Regions from separate parts of the Bacillus sp. KNSH39 genome, predicted to be linked through region 1. Evidence: a T-box and tRNA genes for the amino acid it is inferred to sense, from the RefSeq annotation. Region 1 holds a T-box; the other holds one or more tRNA genes.
The links. A T-box is a leader RNA that pairs with one kind of tRNA and senses whether it is charged. The one in region 1 lies ahead of ileS2 (isoleucine--tRNA ligase), so its partner is inferred to be a tRNA-Ile.

Region 2: it has a tRNA-Ile gene. The T-box ahead of ileS2 (isoleucine--tRNA ligase) is inferred to sense a tRNA for this amino acid. The anticodon was not compared.

The regions. Positions count from the first base shown of each region.
Region 1 is NZ_JBQXYO010000001.1:2,317,242-2,331,778, reverse strand. Features, by position in the region: gene ACUL40_RS11685 (YggS family pyridoxal phosphate-dependent enzyme) at 1-322, shown strand, start outside; gene ACUL40_RS11680 (cell division protein SepF) at 342-812, shown strand; gene ACUL40_RS11675 (YggT family protein) at 819-1,082, shown strand; gene ACUL40_RS11670 (YlmH family RNA-binding protein) at 1,098-1,865, shown strand; gene divIVA (septum site-determining protein DivIVA) at 1,955-2,461, shown strand; T-box leader at 2,513-2,736, shown strand; gene ileS2 (isoleucine--tRNA ligase) at 2,808-5,573, shown strand; gene ACUL40_RS11655 (molecular chaperone DnaK) at 5,731-6,060, shown strand; gene lspA (lipoprotein signal peptidase LspA) at 6,185-6,643, shown strand; gene ACUL40_RS11645 (RluA family pseudouridine synthase) at 6,648-7,556, shown strand; gene pyrR (bifunctional pyrimidine operon transcriptional regulator/uracil phosphoribosyltransferase) at 7,760-8,302, shown strand; gene uraA (uracil permease) at 8,449-9,732, shown strand; gene pyrB (aspartate carbamoyltransferase) at 9,881-10,795, shown strand; gene pyrC (dihydroorotase) at 10,779-12,065, shown strand; gene ACUL40_RS11620 (carbamoyl phosphate synthase small subunit) at 12,062-13,159, shown strand; gene carB (carbamoyl-phosphate synthase large subunit) at 13,144-14,537, shown strand, end outside.
Region 2 is NZ_JBQXYO010000002.1:255-5,495, reverse strand. Features, by position in the region: tRNA gene ACUL40_RS27965 (tRNA-Gly) at 1-61, shown strand, start outside; tRNA gene ACUL40_RS27960 (tRNA-Leu) at 78-166, shown strand; tRNA gene ACUL40_RS27955 (tRNA-Arg) at 170-243, shown strand; tRNA gene ACUL40_RS27950 (tRNA-Pro) at 252-325, shown strand; tRNA gene ACUL40_RS27945 (tRNA-Ala) at 335-410, shown strand; rRNA gene ACUL40_RS27940 (16S ribosomal RNA) at 486-2,037, shown strand; tRNA gene ACUL40_RS27935 (tRNA-Ile) at 2,168-2,244, shown strand; tRNA gene ACUL40_RS27930 (tRNA-Ala) at 2,253-2,328, shown strand; rRNA gene ACUL40_RS27925 (23S ribosomal RNA) at 2,409-5,241, shown strand, end outside.

The sequences.
Region 1 (14,537 bases):
TATTCAAGTGAAAACCTCATCTGAAGAATCGAAGCAAGGATTGGCAATAGAAGAGGTTGTTTCTTTTATTCAAAGTTTGCAAGAATTCGATAAAATTGAAGTGGTTGGACTAATGACGATGGCTCCATTTACAGAAGAAGAGGAAGAAATCAGACGCTGTTTTAAGGAATTACGTATGCTGCAAACAGAGGTGCAGGAGCTAGAGTTATTACATGCGCCATGTAAAGAATTATCAATGGGAATGTCCAACGATTACACAATTGCAATTGAAGAAGGGGCTACATATATTCGTTTGGGAACGATTTTAGTAGGAAAAGCGTAAAAGGAAGGAGAATCTTATTATGAGTTGGTCAAAAGTAAAATACTTCTTTTTTGATACACCGGAAGAAAAAGAAGCAGCTCAATATGGTTATGAAAAGGAGCAAACAGACATGAAAAAGCAGCAAGATCCACCAGAACAACAAGACGTTACGTTTCCGAAAGCGCAACCGAAGCAAAATGTTGTGAGTATTGAAACAGCAAAACAATCTTCAAAAGTTGTTTTATTAGAACCACGCACATATTCGGAAGCACAAGGGATTGCGGACCACTTAAAAGGTAGACGAGCTGTTGTAATTAATTTGCAGAGAATGTCTACTGATCAAGCGGTACGTATCGTTGACTTTTTAAGTGGTACTGTATACGCTATAGGCGGGGACATTCAAAAAATAGGGCCGAAAACATTTATGTGTACACCTGAAAATGTAGATATTGTTGGTGCGATTTCAGAGTTATTCGGTGAAGAAGAAGAAACAAATATAAAGAGGTGGTAATACGCCATGACAACAGTTTTTATAGTGTTAAGTTATGCTATCGAGATTTACTCGTGGGCACTTATTATTTACATTCTCCTATCATGGTTTCCTGGTGCAAAGGAATCATCTTTTGGAGAGTTCCTGGCACGTATTTGTGAACCGTATTTAGAACCATTCCGCCGCTTTATTCCGCCGCTTGGAATGATTGATATTTCTCCAATCGTTGCGATCTTTGCGTTGAAACTTGCTAAAACTGGTTTGTTCAGTTTATTAAGCTATTTCTTATAGTAAGAAGGTAAATACATGAGCATCTACGAACATTTTAGGCCTGATGAGGAGGTCTTTGTGGATAAAGTGCTAGAGTGGAAGCGAGCGGCGGAGTACCATCAAGTGAAGTTAACGGATTTTCTTGATCCTAGGCAACAACAAATTGTTTCTATGGTAATAGGACAAGGTGATGTTGCTGTACAATTTGGTGGTGCAACGCCTAATGCAGAGCGTAAAAGAGCACTTATTTATCCAGACTATCTAGAATTAAATGAAGAAGAATTTCAAGTAGAAGTATTAGAAATTGACTATCCTTCCAAGTTTTATACGCTAGAACATAGGCAAATATTAGGTACATTTATGTCTCTTGGTTTAACGAGAGAAAAATGTGGTGATATTTTGCTGCAAGAAAATCGTGCCCAAATTGTAGTTGCGAAAGAAATTGTATCGTATATTGAGATGAACTTACAATCAATAGGGAAAGTAAAAGTCTCTTTAGCGTCAGTGCAAGGAGAACAAATTCTACAGATAGATGAAACGTGGGGAGAGAAATCTGGAACGGTTTCTTCACTTCGTTTAGATGTTATGTTAGCTGAAATGTTACATTTATCTAGACAGAAAGTACAACCTTTCATAAAAAATGGTTTAGTAAAAGTCAATTGGAAAACAGTGGAGCAAACTTCTTATGAATGCTATCCAGGAGATGTTTTTTCTGTTAGAGGATATGGCCGAAGTAAATTATTTTCTGTAGAAGGTAGAACAAAACGCGACAAATGGAGAATTTTGTATGGTATACTAAAATGATTGGTTTTTTAGAAGGAAATCCTCCTATTTTGTCGAAGAAAAGATATAATTGAAAGAGGAAATTTAGATAACTACTTGGAGGTGGCGTTGTGCCGTTAACACCATTAGATATTCATAACAAAGAATTTGGTCGCGGATTCCGTGGCTATGATGAAGATCAAGTAAATGAGTTTCTTGATCAAATTATCAAAGATTATGAATTGGTCATTCGTGAGAAAAAAGCTTTAGAAGAAAAAGTTGCGCAGTTAGAAGGGAAGTTAGATCATTTCTCTAATATTGAAGATACGTTAAACAAATCTATCGTCGTTGCACAAGAAGCAGCGGAAGAAGTAAAACGTAATGCGCAAAAAGAAGCGAAATTAATTGTGCGTGAAGCTGAAAAGAATGCTGATCGTATTATTAACGAAGCATTAGTAAAATCAAGAAAAGTTGCTTTTGATATTGAAGAGCTAAAGAAACAAGCGAAAGTATTCCGAACTCGTTTCCGTATGTTATTAGAAACACAGCTTGAGATGTTAAACAACGATGATTGGGATAAACTAATTGAATTAGAAGACGAAGTAGATGAACTGTTGAAAAAAGAAGAAACAGTGTAAGCTTGACGTTTTTCTCATTATTACATATAATTTTAAACAACATATTTATTAAGAAAAACGAAGATAGGGATAAGTACCTTTTCAAACCTTATATAGCGAACTGAGGATGGTGTAAGCTCAGGATAAGGAGATAGTGGGAATATCACCCTGGAGTTCCGCGCTGAACAAATAGAGTAAGCGTAGGCGTGTATTCGCGTTAAGAATATAAAGAGGATTCTATACATATGTATATGATCTACTAGGGTGGTACCGCGGGAGACTTTCTCGTCCCTTTTTGGGATGAGAAGGTCTCTTTTTTATTCCGTTTTTTAAGTGTTTCTTTTATACATGTAAGGAGGAATTGAGCATGGAGTACAAAAATACATTACTGATGCCAAAAACAGAGTTCCCAATGCGTGGGAATTTACCAAAACGTGAGCCTGCAATGCAAGAAAAATGGGCTGAAATGAATATTTACGAAAAAGTACAAGAACATACAAAAGGACGTCCTTTATTTGTATTGCATGATGGACCTCCATATGCGAATGGTGACATTCATATGGGACATGCATTAAATAAAGTATTAAAAGACTTTATTGTTCGTTATAAATCAATGACTGGTTTTAGTGCGCCATATGTTCCAGGATGGGATACGCACGGTTTACCAATTGAACAAGCTTTAACAAATAAAGGTGTAAAACGTAAAGAAATGACAGTTGCTGAGTTCCGTAAGTTATGTGCAGAGTATGCATATGAACAAGTAGAACGTCAACGTGAACAATTTAAGCGTCTAGGTGTACGTGCAGATTGGGATAATCCATATATTACTTTAGAGCCAGCTTATGAAGCACAACAAATCAAAGTGTTTGGTGACATGGCGAAAAAAGGTTATATCTATAAAGGTCAAAAACCAGTTTACTGGTCTCCAACGAGTGAATCTGCTTTAGCGGAAGCTGAAATTGAATATCAAGATAAAAAATCAGCATCTATTTACGTAGCATTCCCTGTAAAAGATGGAAAGAACGTATTAGAAGGTGATGAAAAGTACATCATTTGGACAACGACACCTTGGACATTACCTGCAAACTTAGGTATTTCTGTTCACCCAGAGCTTGAATATAGCATTGTAAAAGTAAACGATGAGAAATATATCATTGCTTCTGAGCTGTTTGAGACAGTTGCAAAAACGTTAGAGTGGGAAAATGCTGAAGTTGTGAAAACAGTAAAAGGTAGCGAACTTGAGTACACAGTTGCAAAACATCCATTCTACGATCGTGATTCATTAGTTATGCTAGGAGACCACGTAACAACAGATGCAGGTACAGGTTGTGTTCATACAGCACCAGGACACGGGGAAGATGACTTCGTTGTTGGTAAAAAGTATGGATTAGAAGTACTTTGCCCAGTCGATGATAAAGGTGTATTAACAAATGAGGCACCTGGATTTGAAGGCTTATTCTATGATAAAGCTAATAAACCAATTACAGAAAAATTAGAAGAAGTAGGCGCGTTACTGAAACTAACATTCATTACACATTCATACCCACATGATTGGAGAACGAAAAAACCAATTATTTTCCGTGCGACAGCACAGTGGTTTGCATCTATTGAAGCATTCCGTAAAGAATTAATAGAAGCTGTAGCAGAAACAAAATGGGTACCAGCATGGGGAGAAACTCGTCTTCATAATATGGTTCGTGACCGTGGTGACTGGTGTATTTCTCGTCAGCGTGCATGGGGTGTGCCAATTCCGGTATTCTATGCTGAGAATGGTGATCCAATTATTACGGATGAAACAATTAACCATGTAGCAGATTTATTCCGTGAACACGGTTCTAACGTATGGTTCGAGCGTGAAGCGAAAGATCTATTACCAGAAGGATTTACACATCCAGGTAGCCCAAATGGCGAATTCCGTAAAGAAACAGACATCATGGATGTATGGTTCGATTCAGGTTCTTCTCACCAAGCGGTATTAGAAGAGCGCGAAGATTTACAGCGTCCAGCTGATTTATATTTAGAAGGATCTGACCAGTATCGTGGTTGGTTTAACTCTTCATTATCAACAGCAGTTGCTGTAACAGGTAAAGCTCCATATAAAGGCGTACTAAGTCACGGTTTCGTACTAGATGGTGAAGGACGTAAGATGAGTAAGTCGATTGGAAACATTGTCGTACCGAAGAAAATTATGGATCAATTAGGCGGAGACATTTTACGCTTATGGGTATCTTCTGTTGACTATCAATCTGACGTACGTATTTCAGATGATATTTTAAAACAAGTAGCAGAAGTGTATCGTAAAATCCGTAACACATTCCGTTTCTTATTAGGAAACTTAGACGACTTTAAGCCAAGTGAAAATGCAGTAGCTGTAGCTGAACTTCGTGAAGTAGATCGTTACATGTTAGTGAAATTAAATGACTTAATTACAAAAGTTAAAGAAGCATATGAGACATACGACTTCGCTGCTGTGTATCATGCAATTCATAACTTCTGTACAATTGATTTAAGTTCATTCTATTTAGACTTTGCAAAAGACATTTTATATATTGAAGGTGCAAACCACGAAGATCGTCGTGCGATTCAAACTGTATTATATGATGTTCTTGTTGCGTTAACGAAACTTGTAACACCAATCTTACCGCATACAGCTGATGAAGTATGGCCATACATTCCAGGCGTAACAGAAGAAAGTGTACAATTAACTGATATGCCAGAAGCTGTACAATTAGATGACGCGGAAGCGTTAAAAACAAAATGGGATGCATTTATGACATTACGTGATGACGTGTTAAAAGCACTAGAAGTAGCTCGTAATGAAAAAGTAATCGGTAAGTCATTAAATGCAAGCATTACGCTATATCCAACTGCAGAAATGAAAGCTATGTTAGAGTCTATTAGCGAAGACTTAAAGCAATTATTCATCGTTTCTGAGTATAAACTTGGTGGTATGATGGATGAAGCGCCAGCAGATGCACCGAAGTATGAACATACAGCGGTTGTTGTTGCTCAAGCAACTGGTGAAACATGTGAACGTTGTTGGGTAGTTTCAGAAACAATTGGTAAAGATGCTGAACATGAAACATTATGTGAGCGTTGTGCAACAGTTGTTAAAGAAAACTATGTAAAATAATAAAAAAAGCTGACTGCTATTGATGCAGTCAGTTTTTTTGTTTATGGCATATCAAAATCACTTTCAGACTCTTTCCTGTGAAGGAAAAATGTGTGTGAGGTAAGCAAATAAATTTCGGACACACTAACTGTACATTACAGCTAGGAGGAATGTACACGTGAATGAAATTTACATGGAAATAAAAGAAGAATTGCAATTGATGAGAAAAGAGTTGCAAGAGAGACTAGCTAAAGAAGTAATGCACAAATATGATGTCGAGTTCAGCCAAGAGCTTGGATATGAAATTAAGGAAGAGATAAAGAAAAAATTGCTATTACATGATATAAAAGAGGATTTAAAGGATGTAGAACGCGCATTATTTAAAATGGAAATAGACATGTATGGTATTTGTGAAGAGACGGGGAGATTAATTTCGACAAAGCAAATGAAGACAATGCCGACTGCCCGTACGATTCATGAATTCTTTTATGAAAAGGTAAATGTATGAATACGCACAACGATATTATATTACCTTTTTTTAATTTATTTTATTCTTCTATAAAGGTTCATTGTGAAAAGGTAGCAGCTATGCTAAAATTTTGAGGTACACTGTCTTTGTGGGGGAAATGAAAATGATATATTATGTAATAGCGTTATTCGTCATTGCTATCGATCAAATATCGAAGTGGTTAATTGTAAAGAACATGGAATTGGGTACGAGTATTCCGATTATCGACAATGTATTATACATAACATCACATCGAAATAGAGGCGCTGCTTGGGGTATTTTAGAAAATAAAATGTGGTTCTTCTACATTATTACAGTTGTTTTTGTAGTGTTTATTGTATTTTATATGAAAAAGTATGCGAAAACAGACAGGCTTCTAGGTATTTCGTTAGGCCTAATTTTGGGCGGGGCAATTGGTAACTTTATTGATCGTGTATTTAGACAAGAAGTAGTGGATTTCATTCACGTGTATATTTTCTCGTACAACTATCCAGTATTCAATATAGCTGATTCAGCATTATGTATTGGTGTTGTATTAATTATTATTCAAACATTATTAGAAGGCAAGAAAGCGAAGGAGTAATTGAATGAGTGAAGTAGTACAAGTAACAGTTGCAGCAGAGCAAAAAAACGAGCGAATTGATAAATTCGTTGCAGGGATAAATAACGAATGGTCACGTACGCAAGTGCAGCAATGGATTAAAGATAACGTTGTGACAGTAAACGGGAAAGCGGTAAAAGGGAATTATAAAGTAAAAGAAGAAGATGAAATTACAGTAACAATTCCTGAACCAGAAGAGTTAGATATTCAACCAGAGGATTTAAATTTAGAAATTTATTATGAAGATGCAGATGTGCTTGTTGTAAATAAGCCACGTGGTATGGTTGTACATCCAGCACCAGGGCATACAAGTGGTACACTTGTAAATGGCCTTATGCATCATTGTACAGACTTATCAGGCATTAACGGTGTAATGCGTCCAGGTATCGTGCATCGTATTGATAAAGATACATCTGGACTATTAATGGTTGCTAAAAATGATATGGCACATGAATCGCTTGTGAATCAGCTTGTAGCAAAAACAGTAACGAGACGTTACAAAGCGATTGTACACGGTGTGATTCCGCATGATAAGGGAACGATTGATGCTCCGATTGCTCGTGATAAGAAAGAGCGTCAAAGTATGACAGTTGATGAAAATGGTAAGAACGCTGTTACGCACTTCCAAGTGTTAGAACGCTTTAAAGACTTTACACTTGTAGAATGTCGCTTAGAAACGGGACGTACGCACCAAATTCGTGTTCATATGAAATATATTGGCTATCCACTTGCAGGAGATCCGAAGTATGGTCCGAAGAAAACGTTAGATATGAATGGACAAGCACTTCATGCGGGTATTTTAGGCTTTGATCATCCTCGTACGGGTGAATATATTCAGTTTGAGGCACCGATTCCAGAAGTGTTTGAAGACGCATTAAATATTTTACGAAAATAGTATTGACAAATCATAAGAAAACTGAGATACTGACAACAGTTAAATAATGATCCTTTAACACAGCCCCGTGAGGTTGAGAAGGTAACGGTTTGAAATACTTAGGGTATGTTGTACCCTTTTTTCAAAAGTCCTCTCGCACACGCTGAGAGGACTTTTTTTATACCATTACTCTCACGCAAGAAAAAAGCTTGGAGGTGTAGAGCATGCAAGAGAAAGCTGTCGTTTTAGATGACCAAATGATTCGCCGCGCTTTAACACGAATTAGTCATGAAATCGTGGAACGAAATAAAGGTGTCGATAATTGTGTTCTTGTCGGAATTAAAACTCGTGGAATTTTTATTGCACAACGTTTGGCAGAACGAATTGGTCAAATTGAAGGAAAAGAAATGGAAGTTGGAGAGTTAGACATTACGTTATATCGTGATGATTTAACACTACAATCGAAAAATAAAGAACCACTTGTAAAAGGTTCTGATATCCCTGTAGATATTACGAAGAAAAAAGTTATCCTTGTGGATGACGTATTATATACAGGAAGAACAGTTCGAGCAGCAATGGATGCTCTTATGGATTTAGGTAGACCATCTCAAATCCAATTGGCGGTTCTTGTTGATAGAGGTCATCGCGAATTACCAATTCGCGCTGATTATGTAGGGAAGAATATTCCAACATCAAGTGAAGAGCGTATCGAAGTTGATTTGCAAGAGACAGATCAACAAGATCGAGTAAGCATATACGATAAGTAAAGCCCTTTTAAATGTAGTCCTGTGAGGCTGCCAAAGGGTCTTGGCTTTCATATGTCAAATTTGGCATACGAAAGTGTAGGACTCTTTGTGCACAGGCACAAAGAGTTTTTTTATTGCAAAGATTTAAACTGAAGGAGGATGTAACAATGGAACAAAAGCCAGTGTTAGACGTTAATGAAGTACCGAAACCGGGAAAATGGTTATTTTTAAGTATACAACATTTGTTCGCGATGTTTGGATCAACAGTGCTTGTTCCGTTTTTAACAGGATTGAATCCATCAGTAGCATTAATATCAAGTGGATTAGGAACGTTAGCATTCCTTCTTATAACGAAAGGTCAAGTACCTGCTTATCTAGGATCATCATTCGCCTTTATCGCACCGATTATAACAGCGAAAACGGCAGGTGGACCGGGAGCGGCAATGCTTGGTGGTTTGCTAGCAGGACTTGTGTACATCTTAATCTCACTCGGAATTAAGAAATCAGGATCAGAGTGGATTATGAAATTACTACCACCAATCGTAGTTGGTCCAGTAGTAATGGTAATCGGTCTAGCTTTAGCACATACAGCAGTTAACATGGCGATGAACGGTGCGGATGGCAAATATAGCTTTACACACTTTTCAGTAGCGTTAGTAACATTAGCAATTACAATTATATGCTCGATATTTGGAAGAGGATTTTTCAGTATCATACCAGTGTTACTTGGCATTATCGGCGGATATATCTTCGCTTACTTCCAAGGGCTAGTAGACTTAAAGCCGGTAGCTGAGGCAAAATGGTTTGTTGTACCAGATTTCACAGTACCATTTGTAACATACACACCAGAGTTTTCATGGAAGATTGTACTCTTGATGGTACCAGTTGCACTAGTAACAATATCAGAACATATCGGACATCAAATTGTTCTTGGAAATGTTATTAAAAGAGATTTAATTGAAAAACCAGGTTTACACCGTTCAATCTTCGGTGACGGAGTAGCAACATTAATCGCGTCACTAATCGGTGGGCCACCGAATACAACGTATGGTGAAAACATCGGTGTGCTAGCAATTACGAGAGCATACAGTGTATACTTATTCATCGGTTCAGCAGTATTCGCAATCATGTTCGGATTTATCGGTAAGATTTCTGCACTGATTCATTCGATCCCAACACCAGTTATGGGTGGTGTATCAATCTTACTATTCGGTGTAATCGCATCAAGCGGATTACGCATGATGGTAGATGATAAAACAGATTTAAGTGACAAACGAAACTTAATGATTGCATCAGTAATATTAGTAATCGGTATTGGTGGAGCGGTACTTCACGTAGGAGAATCATTCCAAGTAGAAGGAATGGCACTAGCAGCAATTGTAGGTGTACTGTTAAATCTACTACTACCGGAAACGAAACAAATAAAACAATCTAAGCAGATTGCTTCATAATAATAACCTTTTAATTCAGTCCTGTGAGACCGGAAAGGGTGGCTTCTTTCTTGCACCCTAGTCTCACACGATTAGGGTATTTTTATGCAAAGGTTGTTATAAAAATTCAAAAGTGGTAACATAAAAATCAGAAAGATGAGGGATGACGATGAGCCATTTGTTAACGATGAGTGAATTATCGGAAGTAGAAATTTCAGAAATCCTAAAAGATGCAGAAGATTTTGCGAATGGAAAAAAGAGCAAAACGACAGAGCAAACTTTTGTTGCGAACTTGTTCTTTGAGAATAGTACGAGAACGAGATTTAGCTTTGAAGTTGCTGAGAAGAGATTAGGACTTGATGTTTTAAACTTTTCAGCTGATGCATCTAGCGTACAAAAAGGAGAAACTCTATACGATACGATAAGAACACTAGAATCAATCGGAACAAAAGCAGTGGTCATCCGCCACGAGCAAGATCGCTACTTCGATGAATTAAAAGATCAGGTGAATATTCCAATCTTAAATGCTGGAGATGGATGCGGAAACCACCCAACACAGTGCCTACTGGACCTTCTTACAATTAAACAAGAGTTTGGAAGATTTGAAGGTTTGAAGATTGCAATAGTAGGAGATGTTCGTCATAGCCGAGTAGCACGTTCTAATGCAGAAGCATTAACGAAGCTTGGTGCAACAATTTACTTTGCAAGTCCAGAAGAGTGGAAAGATGAAGACAACACATTTGGAACATACAAACCATTAGATGAACTTGTTCCAGAAGTTGATGTAATGATGTTACTCCGTGTACAACATGAGCGTCATGATCATTATGAAACAGACATTATGAAAGAATATCATGAGAAACACGGATTAACAGTAGAAAGAGAAAAGCGTATGAAAGAAGGAAGCATTATTATGCATCCAGCTCCTGTAAACCGTGATGTTGAAATTGCAAGTGAACTTGTTGAGTGTGAGCGTTCACGTATATTTAAACAAATGGAAAATGGAGTTTACGTAAGAATGGCTGTACTAAAACGCGCCTTACCAAATGTATTAGGAGGAATGAAACATGAATTATTTGTTTAAAAATGGTCGTTATATGAATGAAGAAGGAAAAATCGTAGCAACGGATCTTCTCGTACAAGACGGTAAAATCGCTAAGGTAGCAGAAAATATTACGGCAGATAATGCTGAAGTAATCGATGTGAACGGAAAGTTAATCGCACCTGGATTAGTAGATGTACACGTACATCTTCGTGAACCAGGTGGTGAACATAAAGAAACAATTGAAACAGGTACACTAGCAGCGGCAAAAGGTGGATTCACTACAATTTGCGCAATGCCAAATACACGCCCGGTACCAGATTGCAGAGAACATATGGAAGACTTGCAAAAACGTATTGAAGAAAAAGCTCATGTTAACGTACTACCATACGGAGCAATTACAGTACGTCAAGCTGGTTCTGAAATGACAGATTTCGAAACATTAAAAGAACTTGGAGCATTTGCTTTCACAGATGACGGCGTAGGCGTACAAGATGCGAGCATGATGTTAGCGGCTATGAAACGTGCAGCAAAATTAGATATGGCAGTAGTTGCGCACTGTGAAGAGAATACGCTTATTAATAAAGGTTGTGTACATGAAGGGAAGTTTTCTGAGAAACACGGATTAAACGGTATCCCATCAGTATGTGAATCTGTACATATTGCAAGGGATATACTGCTTGCTGAAGCAGCAGATTGCCACTATCACGTATGTCATGTAAGTACGAAAGGTTCTGTACGTGTAATCCGTGATGCGAAACGCGCTGGAATTAAAGTAACAGCAGAAGTAACACCGCATCACCTAGTGTTATGTGAAGATGATATCCCATCAGCTGATCCTAACTTTAAAATGAACCCACCGCTTCGTGGAAAAGAAGACCATGCAGCATTAATTGAAGGTTTATTAGATGGAACGATCGATATGATCGCAACTGACCATGCACCGCATACAGCGGAAGAGAAAGCACAAGGAATTGAAAGAGCACCGTTTGGAATTACTGGTTTTGAAACAGCATTCCCGCTTCTATACACAAACCTTGTGAAAAAGGGAGTTATTACGCTAGAACAGTTAATTCAATTCTTAACAGAAAAGCCAGCTGATACATTCGGCTTAGAAGCAGGTCGCCTAAAAGAAGGTAGAGCAGCTGATATTACAATCATTGATTTAGAACAAGAAGAAGAGATTGACCCAACAACATTCTTATCAAAAGGAAAAAATACACCATTCGCAGGTTGGAAATGCCAAGGATGGCCGGTAATGACAATCGTTGGTGGTAAGATCGCATGGCAAAAGGAGAGTGCATTAGTATGAAAAGACAACTTATCTTAGAAGATGGAACAGTATTAATTGGAACAGGTTTCGGAGGCGAAATCGAAAAGTCAGGTGAGGTTGTATTTACAACAGGAATGACTGGATATCAAGAAACATTATCTGATCCATCATATTGCGGTCAAATCGTAACATTCACGTACCCATTAATCGGAAACTACGGCATTAACCGTGACGATTTTGAATCCATTCACCCATCTGTAAATGGTTTAATCGTAAACGAAATTTGTGATCACCCATCAAACTTTCGTAATGAAATTTCGTTAAATGATTACTTGAAAGAAAGAAATATCCCAGGATTAGCAGGGATTGATACGAGAAAATTAACGAGAAAAATTCGTCAATACGGTACATTACGTGGACGCCTTTGTAACATGGATGCAGATGTAGAGTACATTGTAAGCCAATTAAAAGCGACAGTATTTACAGATCATGTAAAACGCGTATCAACGAAAGATCCATACCCAAGCCCAGGTCGTGGTCACCGAGTTGTACTAGTAGACTTCGGTATGAAACATGGTATTTTACGAGAATTAAATAAGCGTGACTGTGATGTAATTGTAGTTCCTTACAACACAACAGCGGAAGAAATTTTACGCCTTAGCCCAGATGGAATTATGTTAAGTAATGGACCTGGAGATCCGAAAGATGTACCAGAAGCAATTGAAATGTTAAAAGACATTATCGGTAAAGTTCCTTTATTCGGAATTTGCCTAGGACATCAATTGTTCGCTCTAGCATCAGGTGCAAATACAAGTAAGTTGAAATTTGGTCACCGTGGTTTAAACCATCCAGTAAAAAATCTTGCAACTGGAAAAGTAGCAATTACATCTCAAAACCACGGATACGCAGTAGAAGAAGAATCAGTTGAAAATACAGATCTTGAAATTACACATGTTGCTTTAAACGATGGAACGGTAGAAGGTCTTCGTCATAAGAAGTTCCCGGCATTTACAGTACAATACCATCCAGAAGCTTCAGCGGGACCAGAAGATGCAAATGATTTATTCGAAGATTTCTTAACAATGATTGAAAACTTCAAGAAAGAAGGGGAAGAGTTATGCCAAAACGCCTAGACATTAACACAATTTTAGTAATCGGATCAGGACCAATTGTAATTGGGCAAGCAGCGGAGTTTGACTACTCTGGTACACAAGCTTGTCAATCTCTTAAAGAGGAAGGTTACAAAGTAATCCTTGTTAACTCTAACCCAGCAACAATTATGACGGATACTGCAACAGCAGATAAAGTATACATCGAGCCATTAACATTAGAATTCGTAAGCCGTATTATTCGTAAAGAACGTCCTGATGCAATCCTACCAACATTAGGTGGTCAAACAGGTTTAAACATGGCTGTTGAACTTGCAAAATCAGGCGTACTTGACGAGTGCGGAGTTGAAATTTTAGGAACAAAATTATCAGCAATCGAGCAAGCGGAAGATCGTGATTTATTCCGTACATTAATGCAAGATTTAAATGAACCAACACCACCAAGTGAAATTATTCATAACCTTGATGAAGCATATGGATTTGTAAACGAAATTGGTTACCCAGTAATCGTTCGACCAGCGTTCACATTAGGAGGAACGGGCGGCGGAATTTGTCATAACGAAGAAGAGCTAATTGAAATCGTAACAAGTGGTTTAAAACATAGCCCAGTAACACAATGTTTATTAGAGAAAAGTATTGCTGGCTGTAAAGAAATTGAATACGAAGTAATGCGTGATTCAAATGATAACGCGATTGTAGTGTGTAACATGGAAAATATCGATCCAGTTGGTGTTCATACAGGTGATTCAATCGTTGTAGCACCGAGCCAAACGCTAAGCGACCGTGAATACCAAATGTTACGTAACACGTCATTACGAATTATTCGTGCACTAGGAATTGAAGGTGGATGTAACGTTCAGCTTGCACTAGATCCATATAGCTTCCAATACTATGTAATCGAAGTAAATCCACGTGTAAGTCGTTCATCTGCACTAGCATCTAAAGCAACTGGATATCCAATTGCGAAATTAGCAGCAAAAATTGCAGTCGGCTTAACGTTAGATGAAATCGTAAACCCAGTAACACAAAAAACTTACGCTTGCTTCGAGCCAGCGTTAGACTATGTTGTTTCAAAAATTCCACGTTGGCCGTTTGATAAGTTTGAATCAGCGAACAGAACGCTTGGAACACAAATGAAAGCAACTGGTGAAGTTATGTCAATCGGACGTAACTTAGAAGAATCATTACTAAAAGCAGTTCGTTCTTTAGAGCTTGGCATTTATCACTTAGAATTAGACCACTTAAAAGAACTTGATAAAGAAACGATGAAAAAACGTATCATTAAAGCGGATGATGAACGACTGTTTATTGTAGCAGAAGCAATTCGCCAAGGTGTAACGAAAGAAGAAATCAATGAATGGTGTGAAATGGACTTCTTCTTCTTACAAAAAGTTGAAAACAT
Region 2 (5,241 bases), on a different contig from region 1:
GTGGTAGAATACAACCTTGCCAAGGTTGGGGTCGCGGGTTCGAATCCCGTCTTCCGCTCCAATTTTCAATATGACATGCCGGGGTGGCGGAACAGGCAGACGCACAGGACTTAAAATCCTGCGGTGGGTGACCACCGTGCGGGTTCGACCCCCGCCCTCGGCACCATATGCGCCCGTAGCTCAATTGGATAGAGCGTTTGACTACGGATCAAGAGGTTAGGGGTTCGACTCCTCTCGGGCGCGTTTTCTTTCGGGAAGTGGCTCAGCTTGGTAGAGCACCTGGTTTGGGACCAGGGGGTCGCAGGTTCAAATCCTGTCTTCCCGATACTTGTTTGGGGCCTTAGCTCAGCTGGGAGAGCGCCTGCCTTGCACGCAGGAGGTCAGCGGTTCGATCCCGCTAGGCTCCACCATTAGTTCTTTGAAAACTGAACGAAACAAACAACGTGAAACGTCAATTTTTATTTTAGATGCTAGACAAACTAACTTTATTGGAGAGTTTGATCCTGGCTCAGGATGAACGCTGGCGGCGTGCCTAATACATGCAAGTCGAGCGAATGGATTAAGAGCTTGCTCTTATGAAGTTAGCGGCGGACGGGTGAGTAACACGTGGGTAACCTGCCCATAAGACTGGGATAACTCCGGGAAACCGGGGCTAATACCGGATAACATTTTGAACCGCATGGTTCGAAATTGAAAGGCGGCTTCGGCTGTCACTTATGGATGGACCCGCGTCGCATTAGCTAGTTGGTGAGGTAACGGCTCACCAAGGCAACGATGCGTAGCCGACCTGAGAGGGTGATCGGCCACACTGGGACTGAGACACGGCCCAGACTCCTACGGGAGGCAGCAGTAGGGAATCTTCCGCAATGGACGAAAGTCTGACGGAGCAACGCCGCGTGAGTGATGAAGGCTTTCGGGTCGTAAAACTCTGTTGTTAGGGAAGAACAAGTGCTAGTTGAATAAGCTGGCACCTTGACGGTACCTAACCAGAAAGCCACGGCTAACTACGTGCCAGCAGCCGCGGTAATACGTAGGTGGCAAGCGTTATCCGGAATTATTGGGCGTAAAGCGCGCGCAGGTGGTTTCTTAAGTCTGATGTGAAAGCCCACGGCTCAACCGTGGAGGGTCATTGGAAACTGGGAGACTTGAGTGCAGAAGAGGAAAGTGGAATTCCATGTGTAGCGGTGAAATGCGTAGAGATATGGAGGAACACCAGTGGCGAAGGCGACTTTCTGGTCTGTAACTGACACTGAGGCGCGAAAGCGTGGGGAGCAAACAGGATTAGATACCCTGGTAGTCCACGCCGTAAACGATGAGTGCTAAGTGTTAGAGGGTTTCCGCCCTTTAGTGCTGAAGTTAACGCATTAAGCACTCCGCCTGGGGAGTACGGCCGCAAGGCTGAAACTCAAAGGAATTGACGGGGGCCCGCACAAGCGGTGGAGCATGTGGTTTAATTCGAAGCAACGCGAAGAACCTTACCAGGTCTTGACATCCTCTGAAAACCCTAGAGATAGGGCTTCTCCTTCGGGAGCAGAGTGACAGGTGGTGCATGGTTGTCGTCAGCTCGTGTCGTGAGATGTTGGGTTAAGTCCCGCAACGAGCGCAACCCTTGATCTTAGTTGCCATCATTAAGTTGGGCACTCTAAGGTGACTGCCGGTGACAAACCGGAGGAAGGTGGGGATGACGTCAAATCATCATGCCCCTTATGACCTGGGCTACACACGTGCTACAATGGACGGTACAAAGAGCTGCAAGACCGCGAGGTGGAGCTAATCTCATAAAACCGTTCTCAGTTCGGATTGTAGGCTGCAACTCGCCTACATGAAGCTGGAATCGCTAGTAATCGCGGATCAGCATGCCGCGGTGAATACGTTCCCGGGCCTTGTACACACCGCCCGTCACACCACGAGAGTTTGTAACACCCGAAGTCGGTGGGGTAACCTTTTTGGAGCCAGCCGCCTAAGGTGGGACAGATGATTGGGGTGAAGTCGTAACAAGGTAGCCGTATCGGAAGGTGCGGCTGGATCACCTCCTTTCTATGGAGAATTGATAAGCGCTGCTTATCAATATAAGTTTCCGTGTTTCGTTTTCGTTTAGTTTTGAGAGTTCAATTCAGTATTGACTCTTAAATGAGGATATGATATAAATAAATCCTGCAATTTGTATGGGCCTATAGCTCAGCTGGTTAGAGCGCACGCCTGATAAGCGTGAGGTCGATGGTTCGAGTCCATTTAGGCCCACCATACATTTTGGGGCCTTAGCTCAGCTGGGAGAGCGCCTGCCTTGCACGCAGGAGGTCAGCGGTTCGATCCCGCTAGGCTCCACCAAAAAGCTATTTTAAATAGCAAATGGTATGTTCTTTGAAAACTAGATAACAGTGTAGCTCATATTTTTTAATTTTTAGTTTGGTTAAGTTAGAAAGGGCGCACGGTGGATGCCTTGACACTAGGAGTCGATGAAGGACGGGACTAACGCCGATATGCTTCGGGGAGCTGTAAGTAAGCTTTGATCCGAAGATTTCCGAATGGGGAAACCCACCATACGTAATGGTATGGTATCCTTATCTGAATACATAGGGTAAGGAAGACAGACCCAGGGAACTGAAACATCTAAGTACCTGGAGGAAGAGAAAGCAAATGCGATTTCCTGAGTAGCGGCGAGCGAAACGGAACATAGCCCAAACCAAGAGGCTTGCCTCTTGGGGTTGTAGGACATTCTATACGGAGTTACAAAGGAACGAGGTAGACGAAGCGACCTGGAAAGGTCCGTCGTAGAGGGTAACAACCCCGTAGTCGAAACTTCGTTCTCTCTTGAATGTATCCTGAGTACGGCGGAACACGTGAAATTCCGTCGGAATCTGGGAGGACCATCTCCCAAGGCTAAATACTCCCTAGTGATCGATAGTGAACCAGTACCGTGAGGGAAAGGTGAAAAGCACCCCGGAAGGGGAGTGAAAGAGATCCTGAAACCGTGTGCCTACAAATAGTCAGAGCCCGTTAACGGGTGATGGCGTGCCTTTTGTAGAATGAACCGGCGAGTTACGATCCCGTGCGAGGTTAAGCTGAAGAGGCGGAGCCGCAGCGAAAGCGAGTCTGAATAGGGCGTTTAGTACGTGGTCGTAGACCCGAAACCAGGTGATCTACCCATGTCCAGGGTGAAGTTCAGGTAACACTGAATGGAGGCCCGAACCCACGCACGTTGAAAAGTGCGGGGATGAGGTGTGGGTAGCGGAGAAATTCCAATCGAACCTGGAGATAGCTGGTTCTCCCCGAAATAGCTTTAGGGCTAGCCTTAAGTGTAAGAGTCTTGGAGGTAGAGCACTGATTGGACTAGGGGTCCTCATCGGATTACCGAATTCAGTCAAACTCCGAATGCCAATGACTTATCCTTAGGAGTCAGACTGCGAGTGATAAGATCCGTAGTCAAAAGGGAAACAGCCCAGACCGCCAGCTAAGGTCCCAAAGTGTGTATTAAGTGGAAAAGGATGTGGAGTTGCTTAGACAACTAGGATGTTGGCTTAGAAGCAGCCACCATTTAAAGAGTGCGTAATAGCTCACTAGTCGAGTGACTCTGCGCCGAAAATGTACCGGGGCTAAATACACCACCGAAGCTGCGGATTGATACCAATGGTATCAGTGGTAGGGGAGCGTTCTAAGGACAGTGAAGTCAGACCGGAAGGACTGGTGGAGTGCTTAGAAGTGAGAATGCCGGTATGAGTAGCGAAAGACGGGTGAGAATCCCGTCCACCGAATGCCTAAGGTTTCCTGAGGAAGGCTCGTCCGCTCAGGGTTAGTCAGGACCTAAGCCGAGGCCGACAGGCGTAGGCGATGGACAACAGGTTGATATTCCTGTACCACCTCTTTATCGTTTGAGCAATGGAGGGACGCAGAAGGATAGAAGAAGCGTGCGATTGGTTGTGCACGTCCAAGCAGTTAGGCTGATAAGTAGGCAAATCCGCTTATCGTAAAGGCTGAGCTGTGATGGGGAAGCTCCTTATGGAGCGAAGTCTTTGATTCCCCGCTGCCAAGAAAAGCTTCTAGCGAGATAAAAGGTGCCTGTACCGCAAACCGACACAGGTAGGCGAGGAGAGAATCCTAAGGTGTGCGAGAGAACTCTGGTTAAGGAACTCGGCAAAATGACCCCGTAACTTCGGGAGAAGGGGTGCTTTCTTAACGGAAAGCCGCAGTGAATAGGCCCAAGCGACTGTTTAGCAAAAACACAGCTCTCTGCGAAGCCGTAAGGCGAAGTATAGGGGGTGACACCTGCCCGGTGCTGGAAGGTTAAGGAGAGGGGTTAGCGTAAGCGAAGCTCTGAACTGAAGCCCCAGTAAACGGCGGCCGTAACTATAACGGTCCTAAGGTAGCGAAATTCCTTGTCGGGTAAGTTCCGACCCGCACGAAAGGTGTAACGATTTGGGCACTGTCTCAACCAGAGACTCGGTGAAATTATAGTACCTGTGAAGATGCAGGTTACCCGCGACAGGACGGAAAGACCCCGTGGAGCTTTACTGTAGCCTGATATTGAATTTTGGTACAGTTTGTACAGGATAGGCGGGAGCCATTGAAACCGGAGCGCTAGCTTCGGTGGAGGCGCTGGTGGGATACCGCCCTGACTGTATTGAAATTCTAACCTACGGGTCTTATCGACCCGGGAGACAGTGTCAGGTGGGCAGTTTGACTGGGGCGGTCGCCTCCTAAAGTGTAACGGAGGCGCCCAAAGGTTCCCTCAGAATGGTTGGAAATCATTCGTAGAGTGCAAAGGCATAAGGGAGCTTGACTGCGAGACCTACAAGTCGAGCAGGGACGAAAGTCGGGCTTAGTGATCCGGTGGTTCCGCATGGAAGGGCCATCGCTCAACGGATAAAAGCTACCCCGGGGATAACAGGCTTATCTCCCCCAAGAGTCCACATCGACGGGGAGGTTTGGCACCTCGATGTCGGCTCATCGCATCCTGGGGCTGTAGTCGGTCCCAAGGGTTGGGCTGTTCGCCCATTAAAGCGGTACGCGAGCTGGGTTCAGAACGTCGTGAGACAGTTCGGTCCCTATCCGTCGTGGGCGTAGGAAATTTGAGAGGAGCTGTCCTTAGTACGAGAGGACCGGGATGGACGCACCGCTGGTGTACCAGTTGTTCTGCCAAGGGCATAGCTGGGTAGCTATGTGCGGAAGGGATAAGTGCTGAAAGCATCTAAGCATGAAGCCCCCCTCAAGATGAGATTTCCCATAGCGTAAGCTAGTAAGATC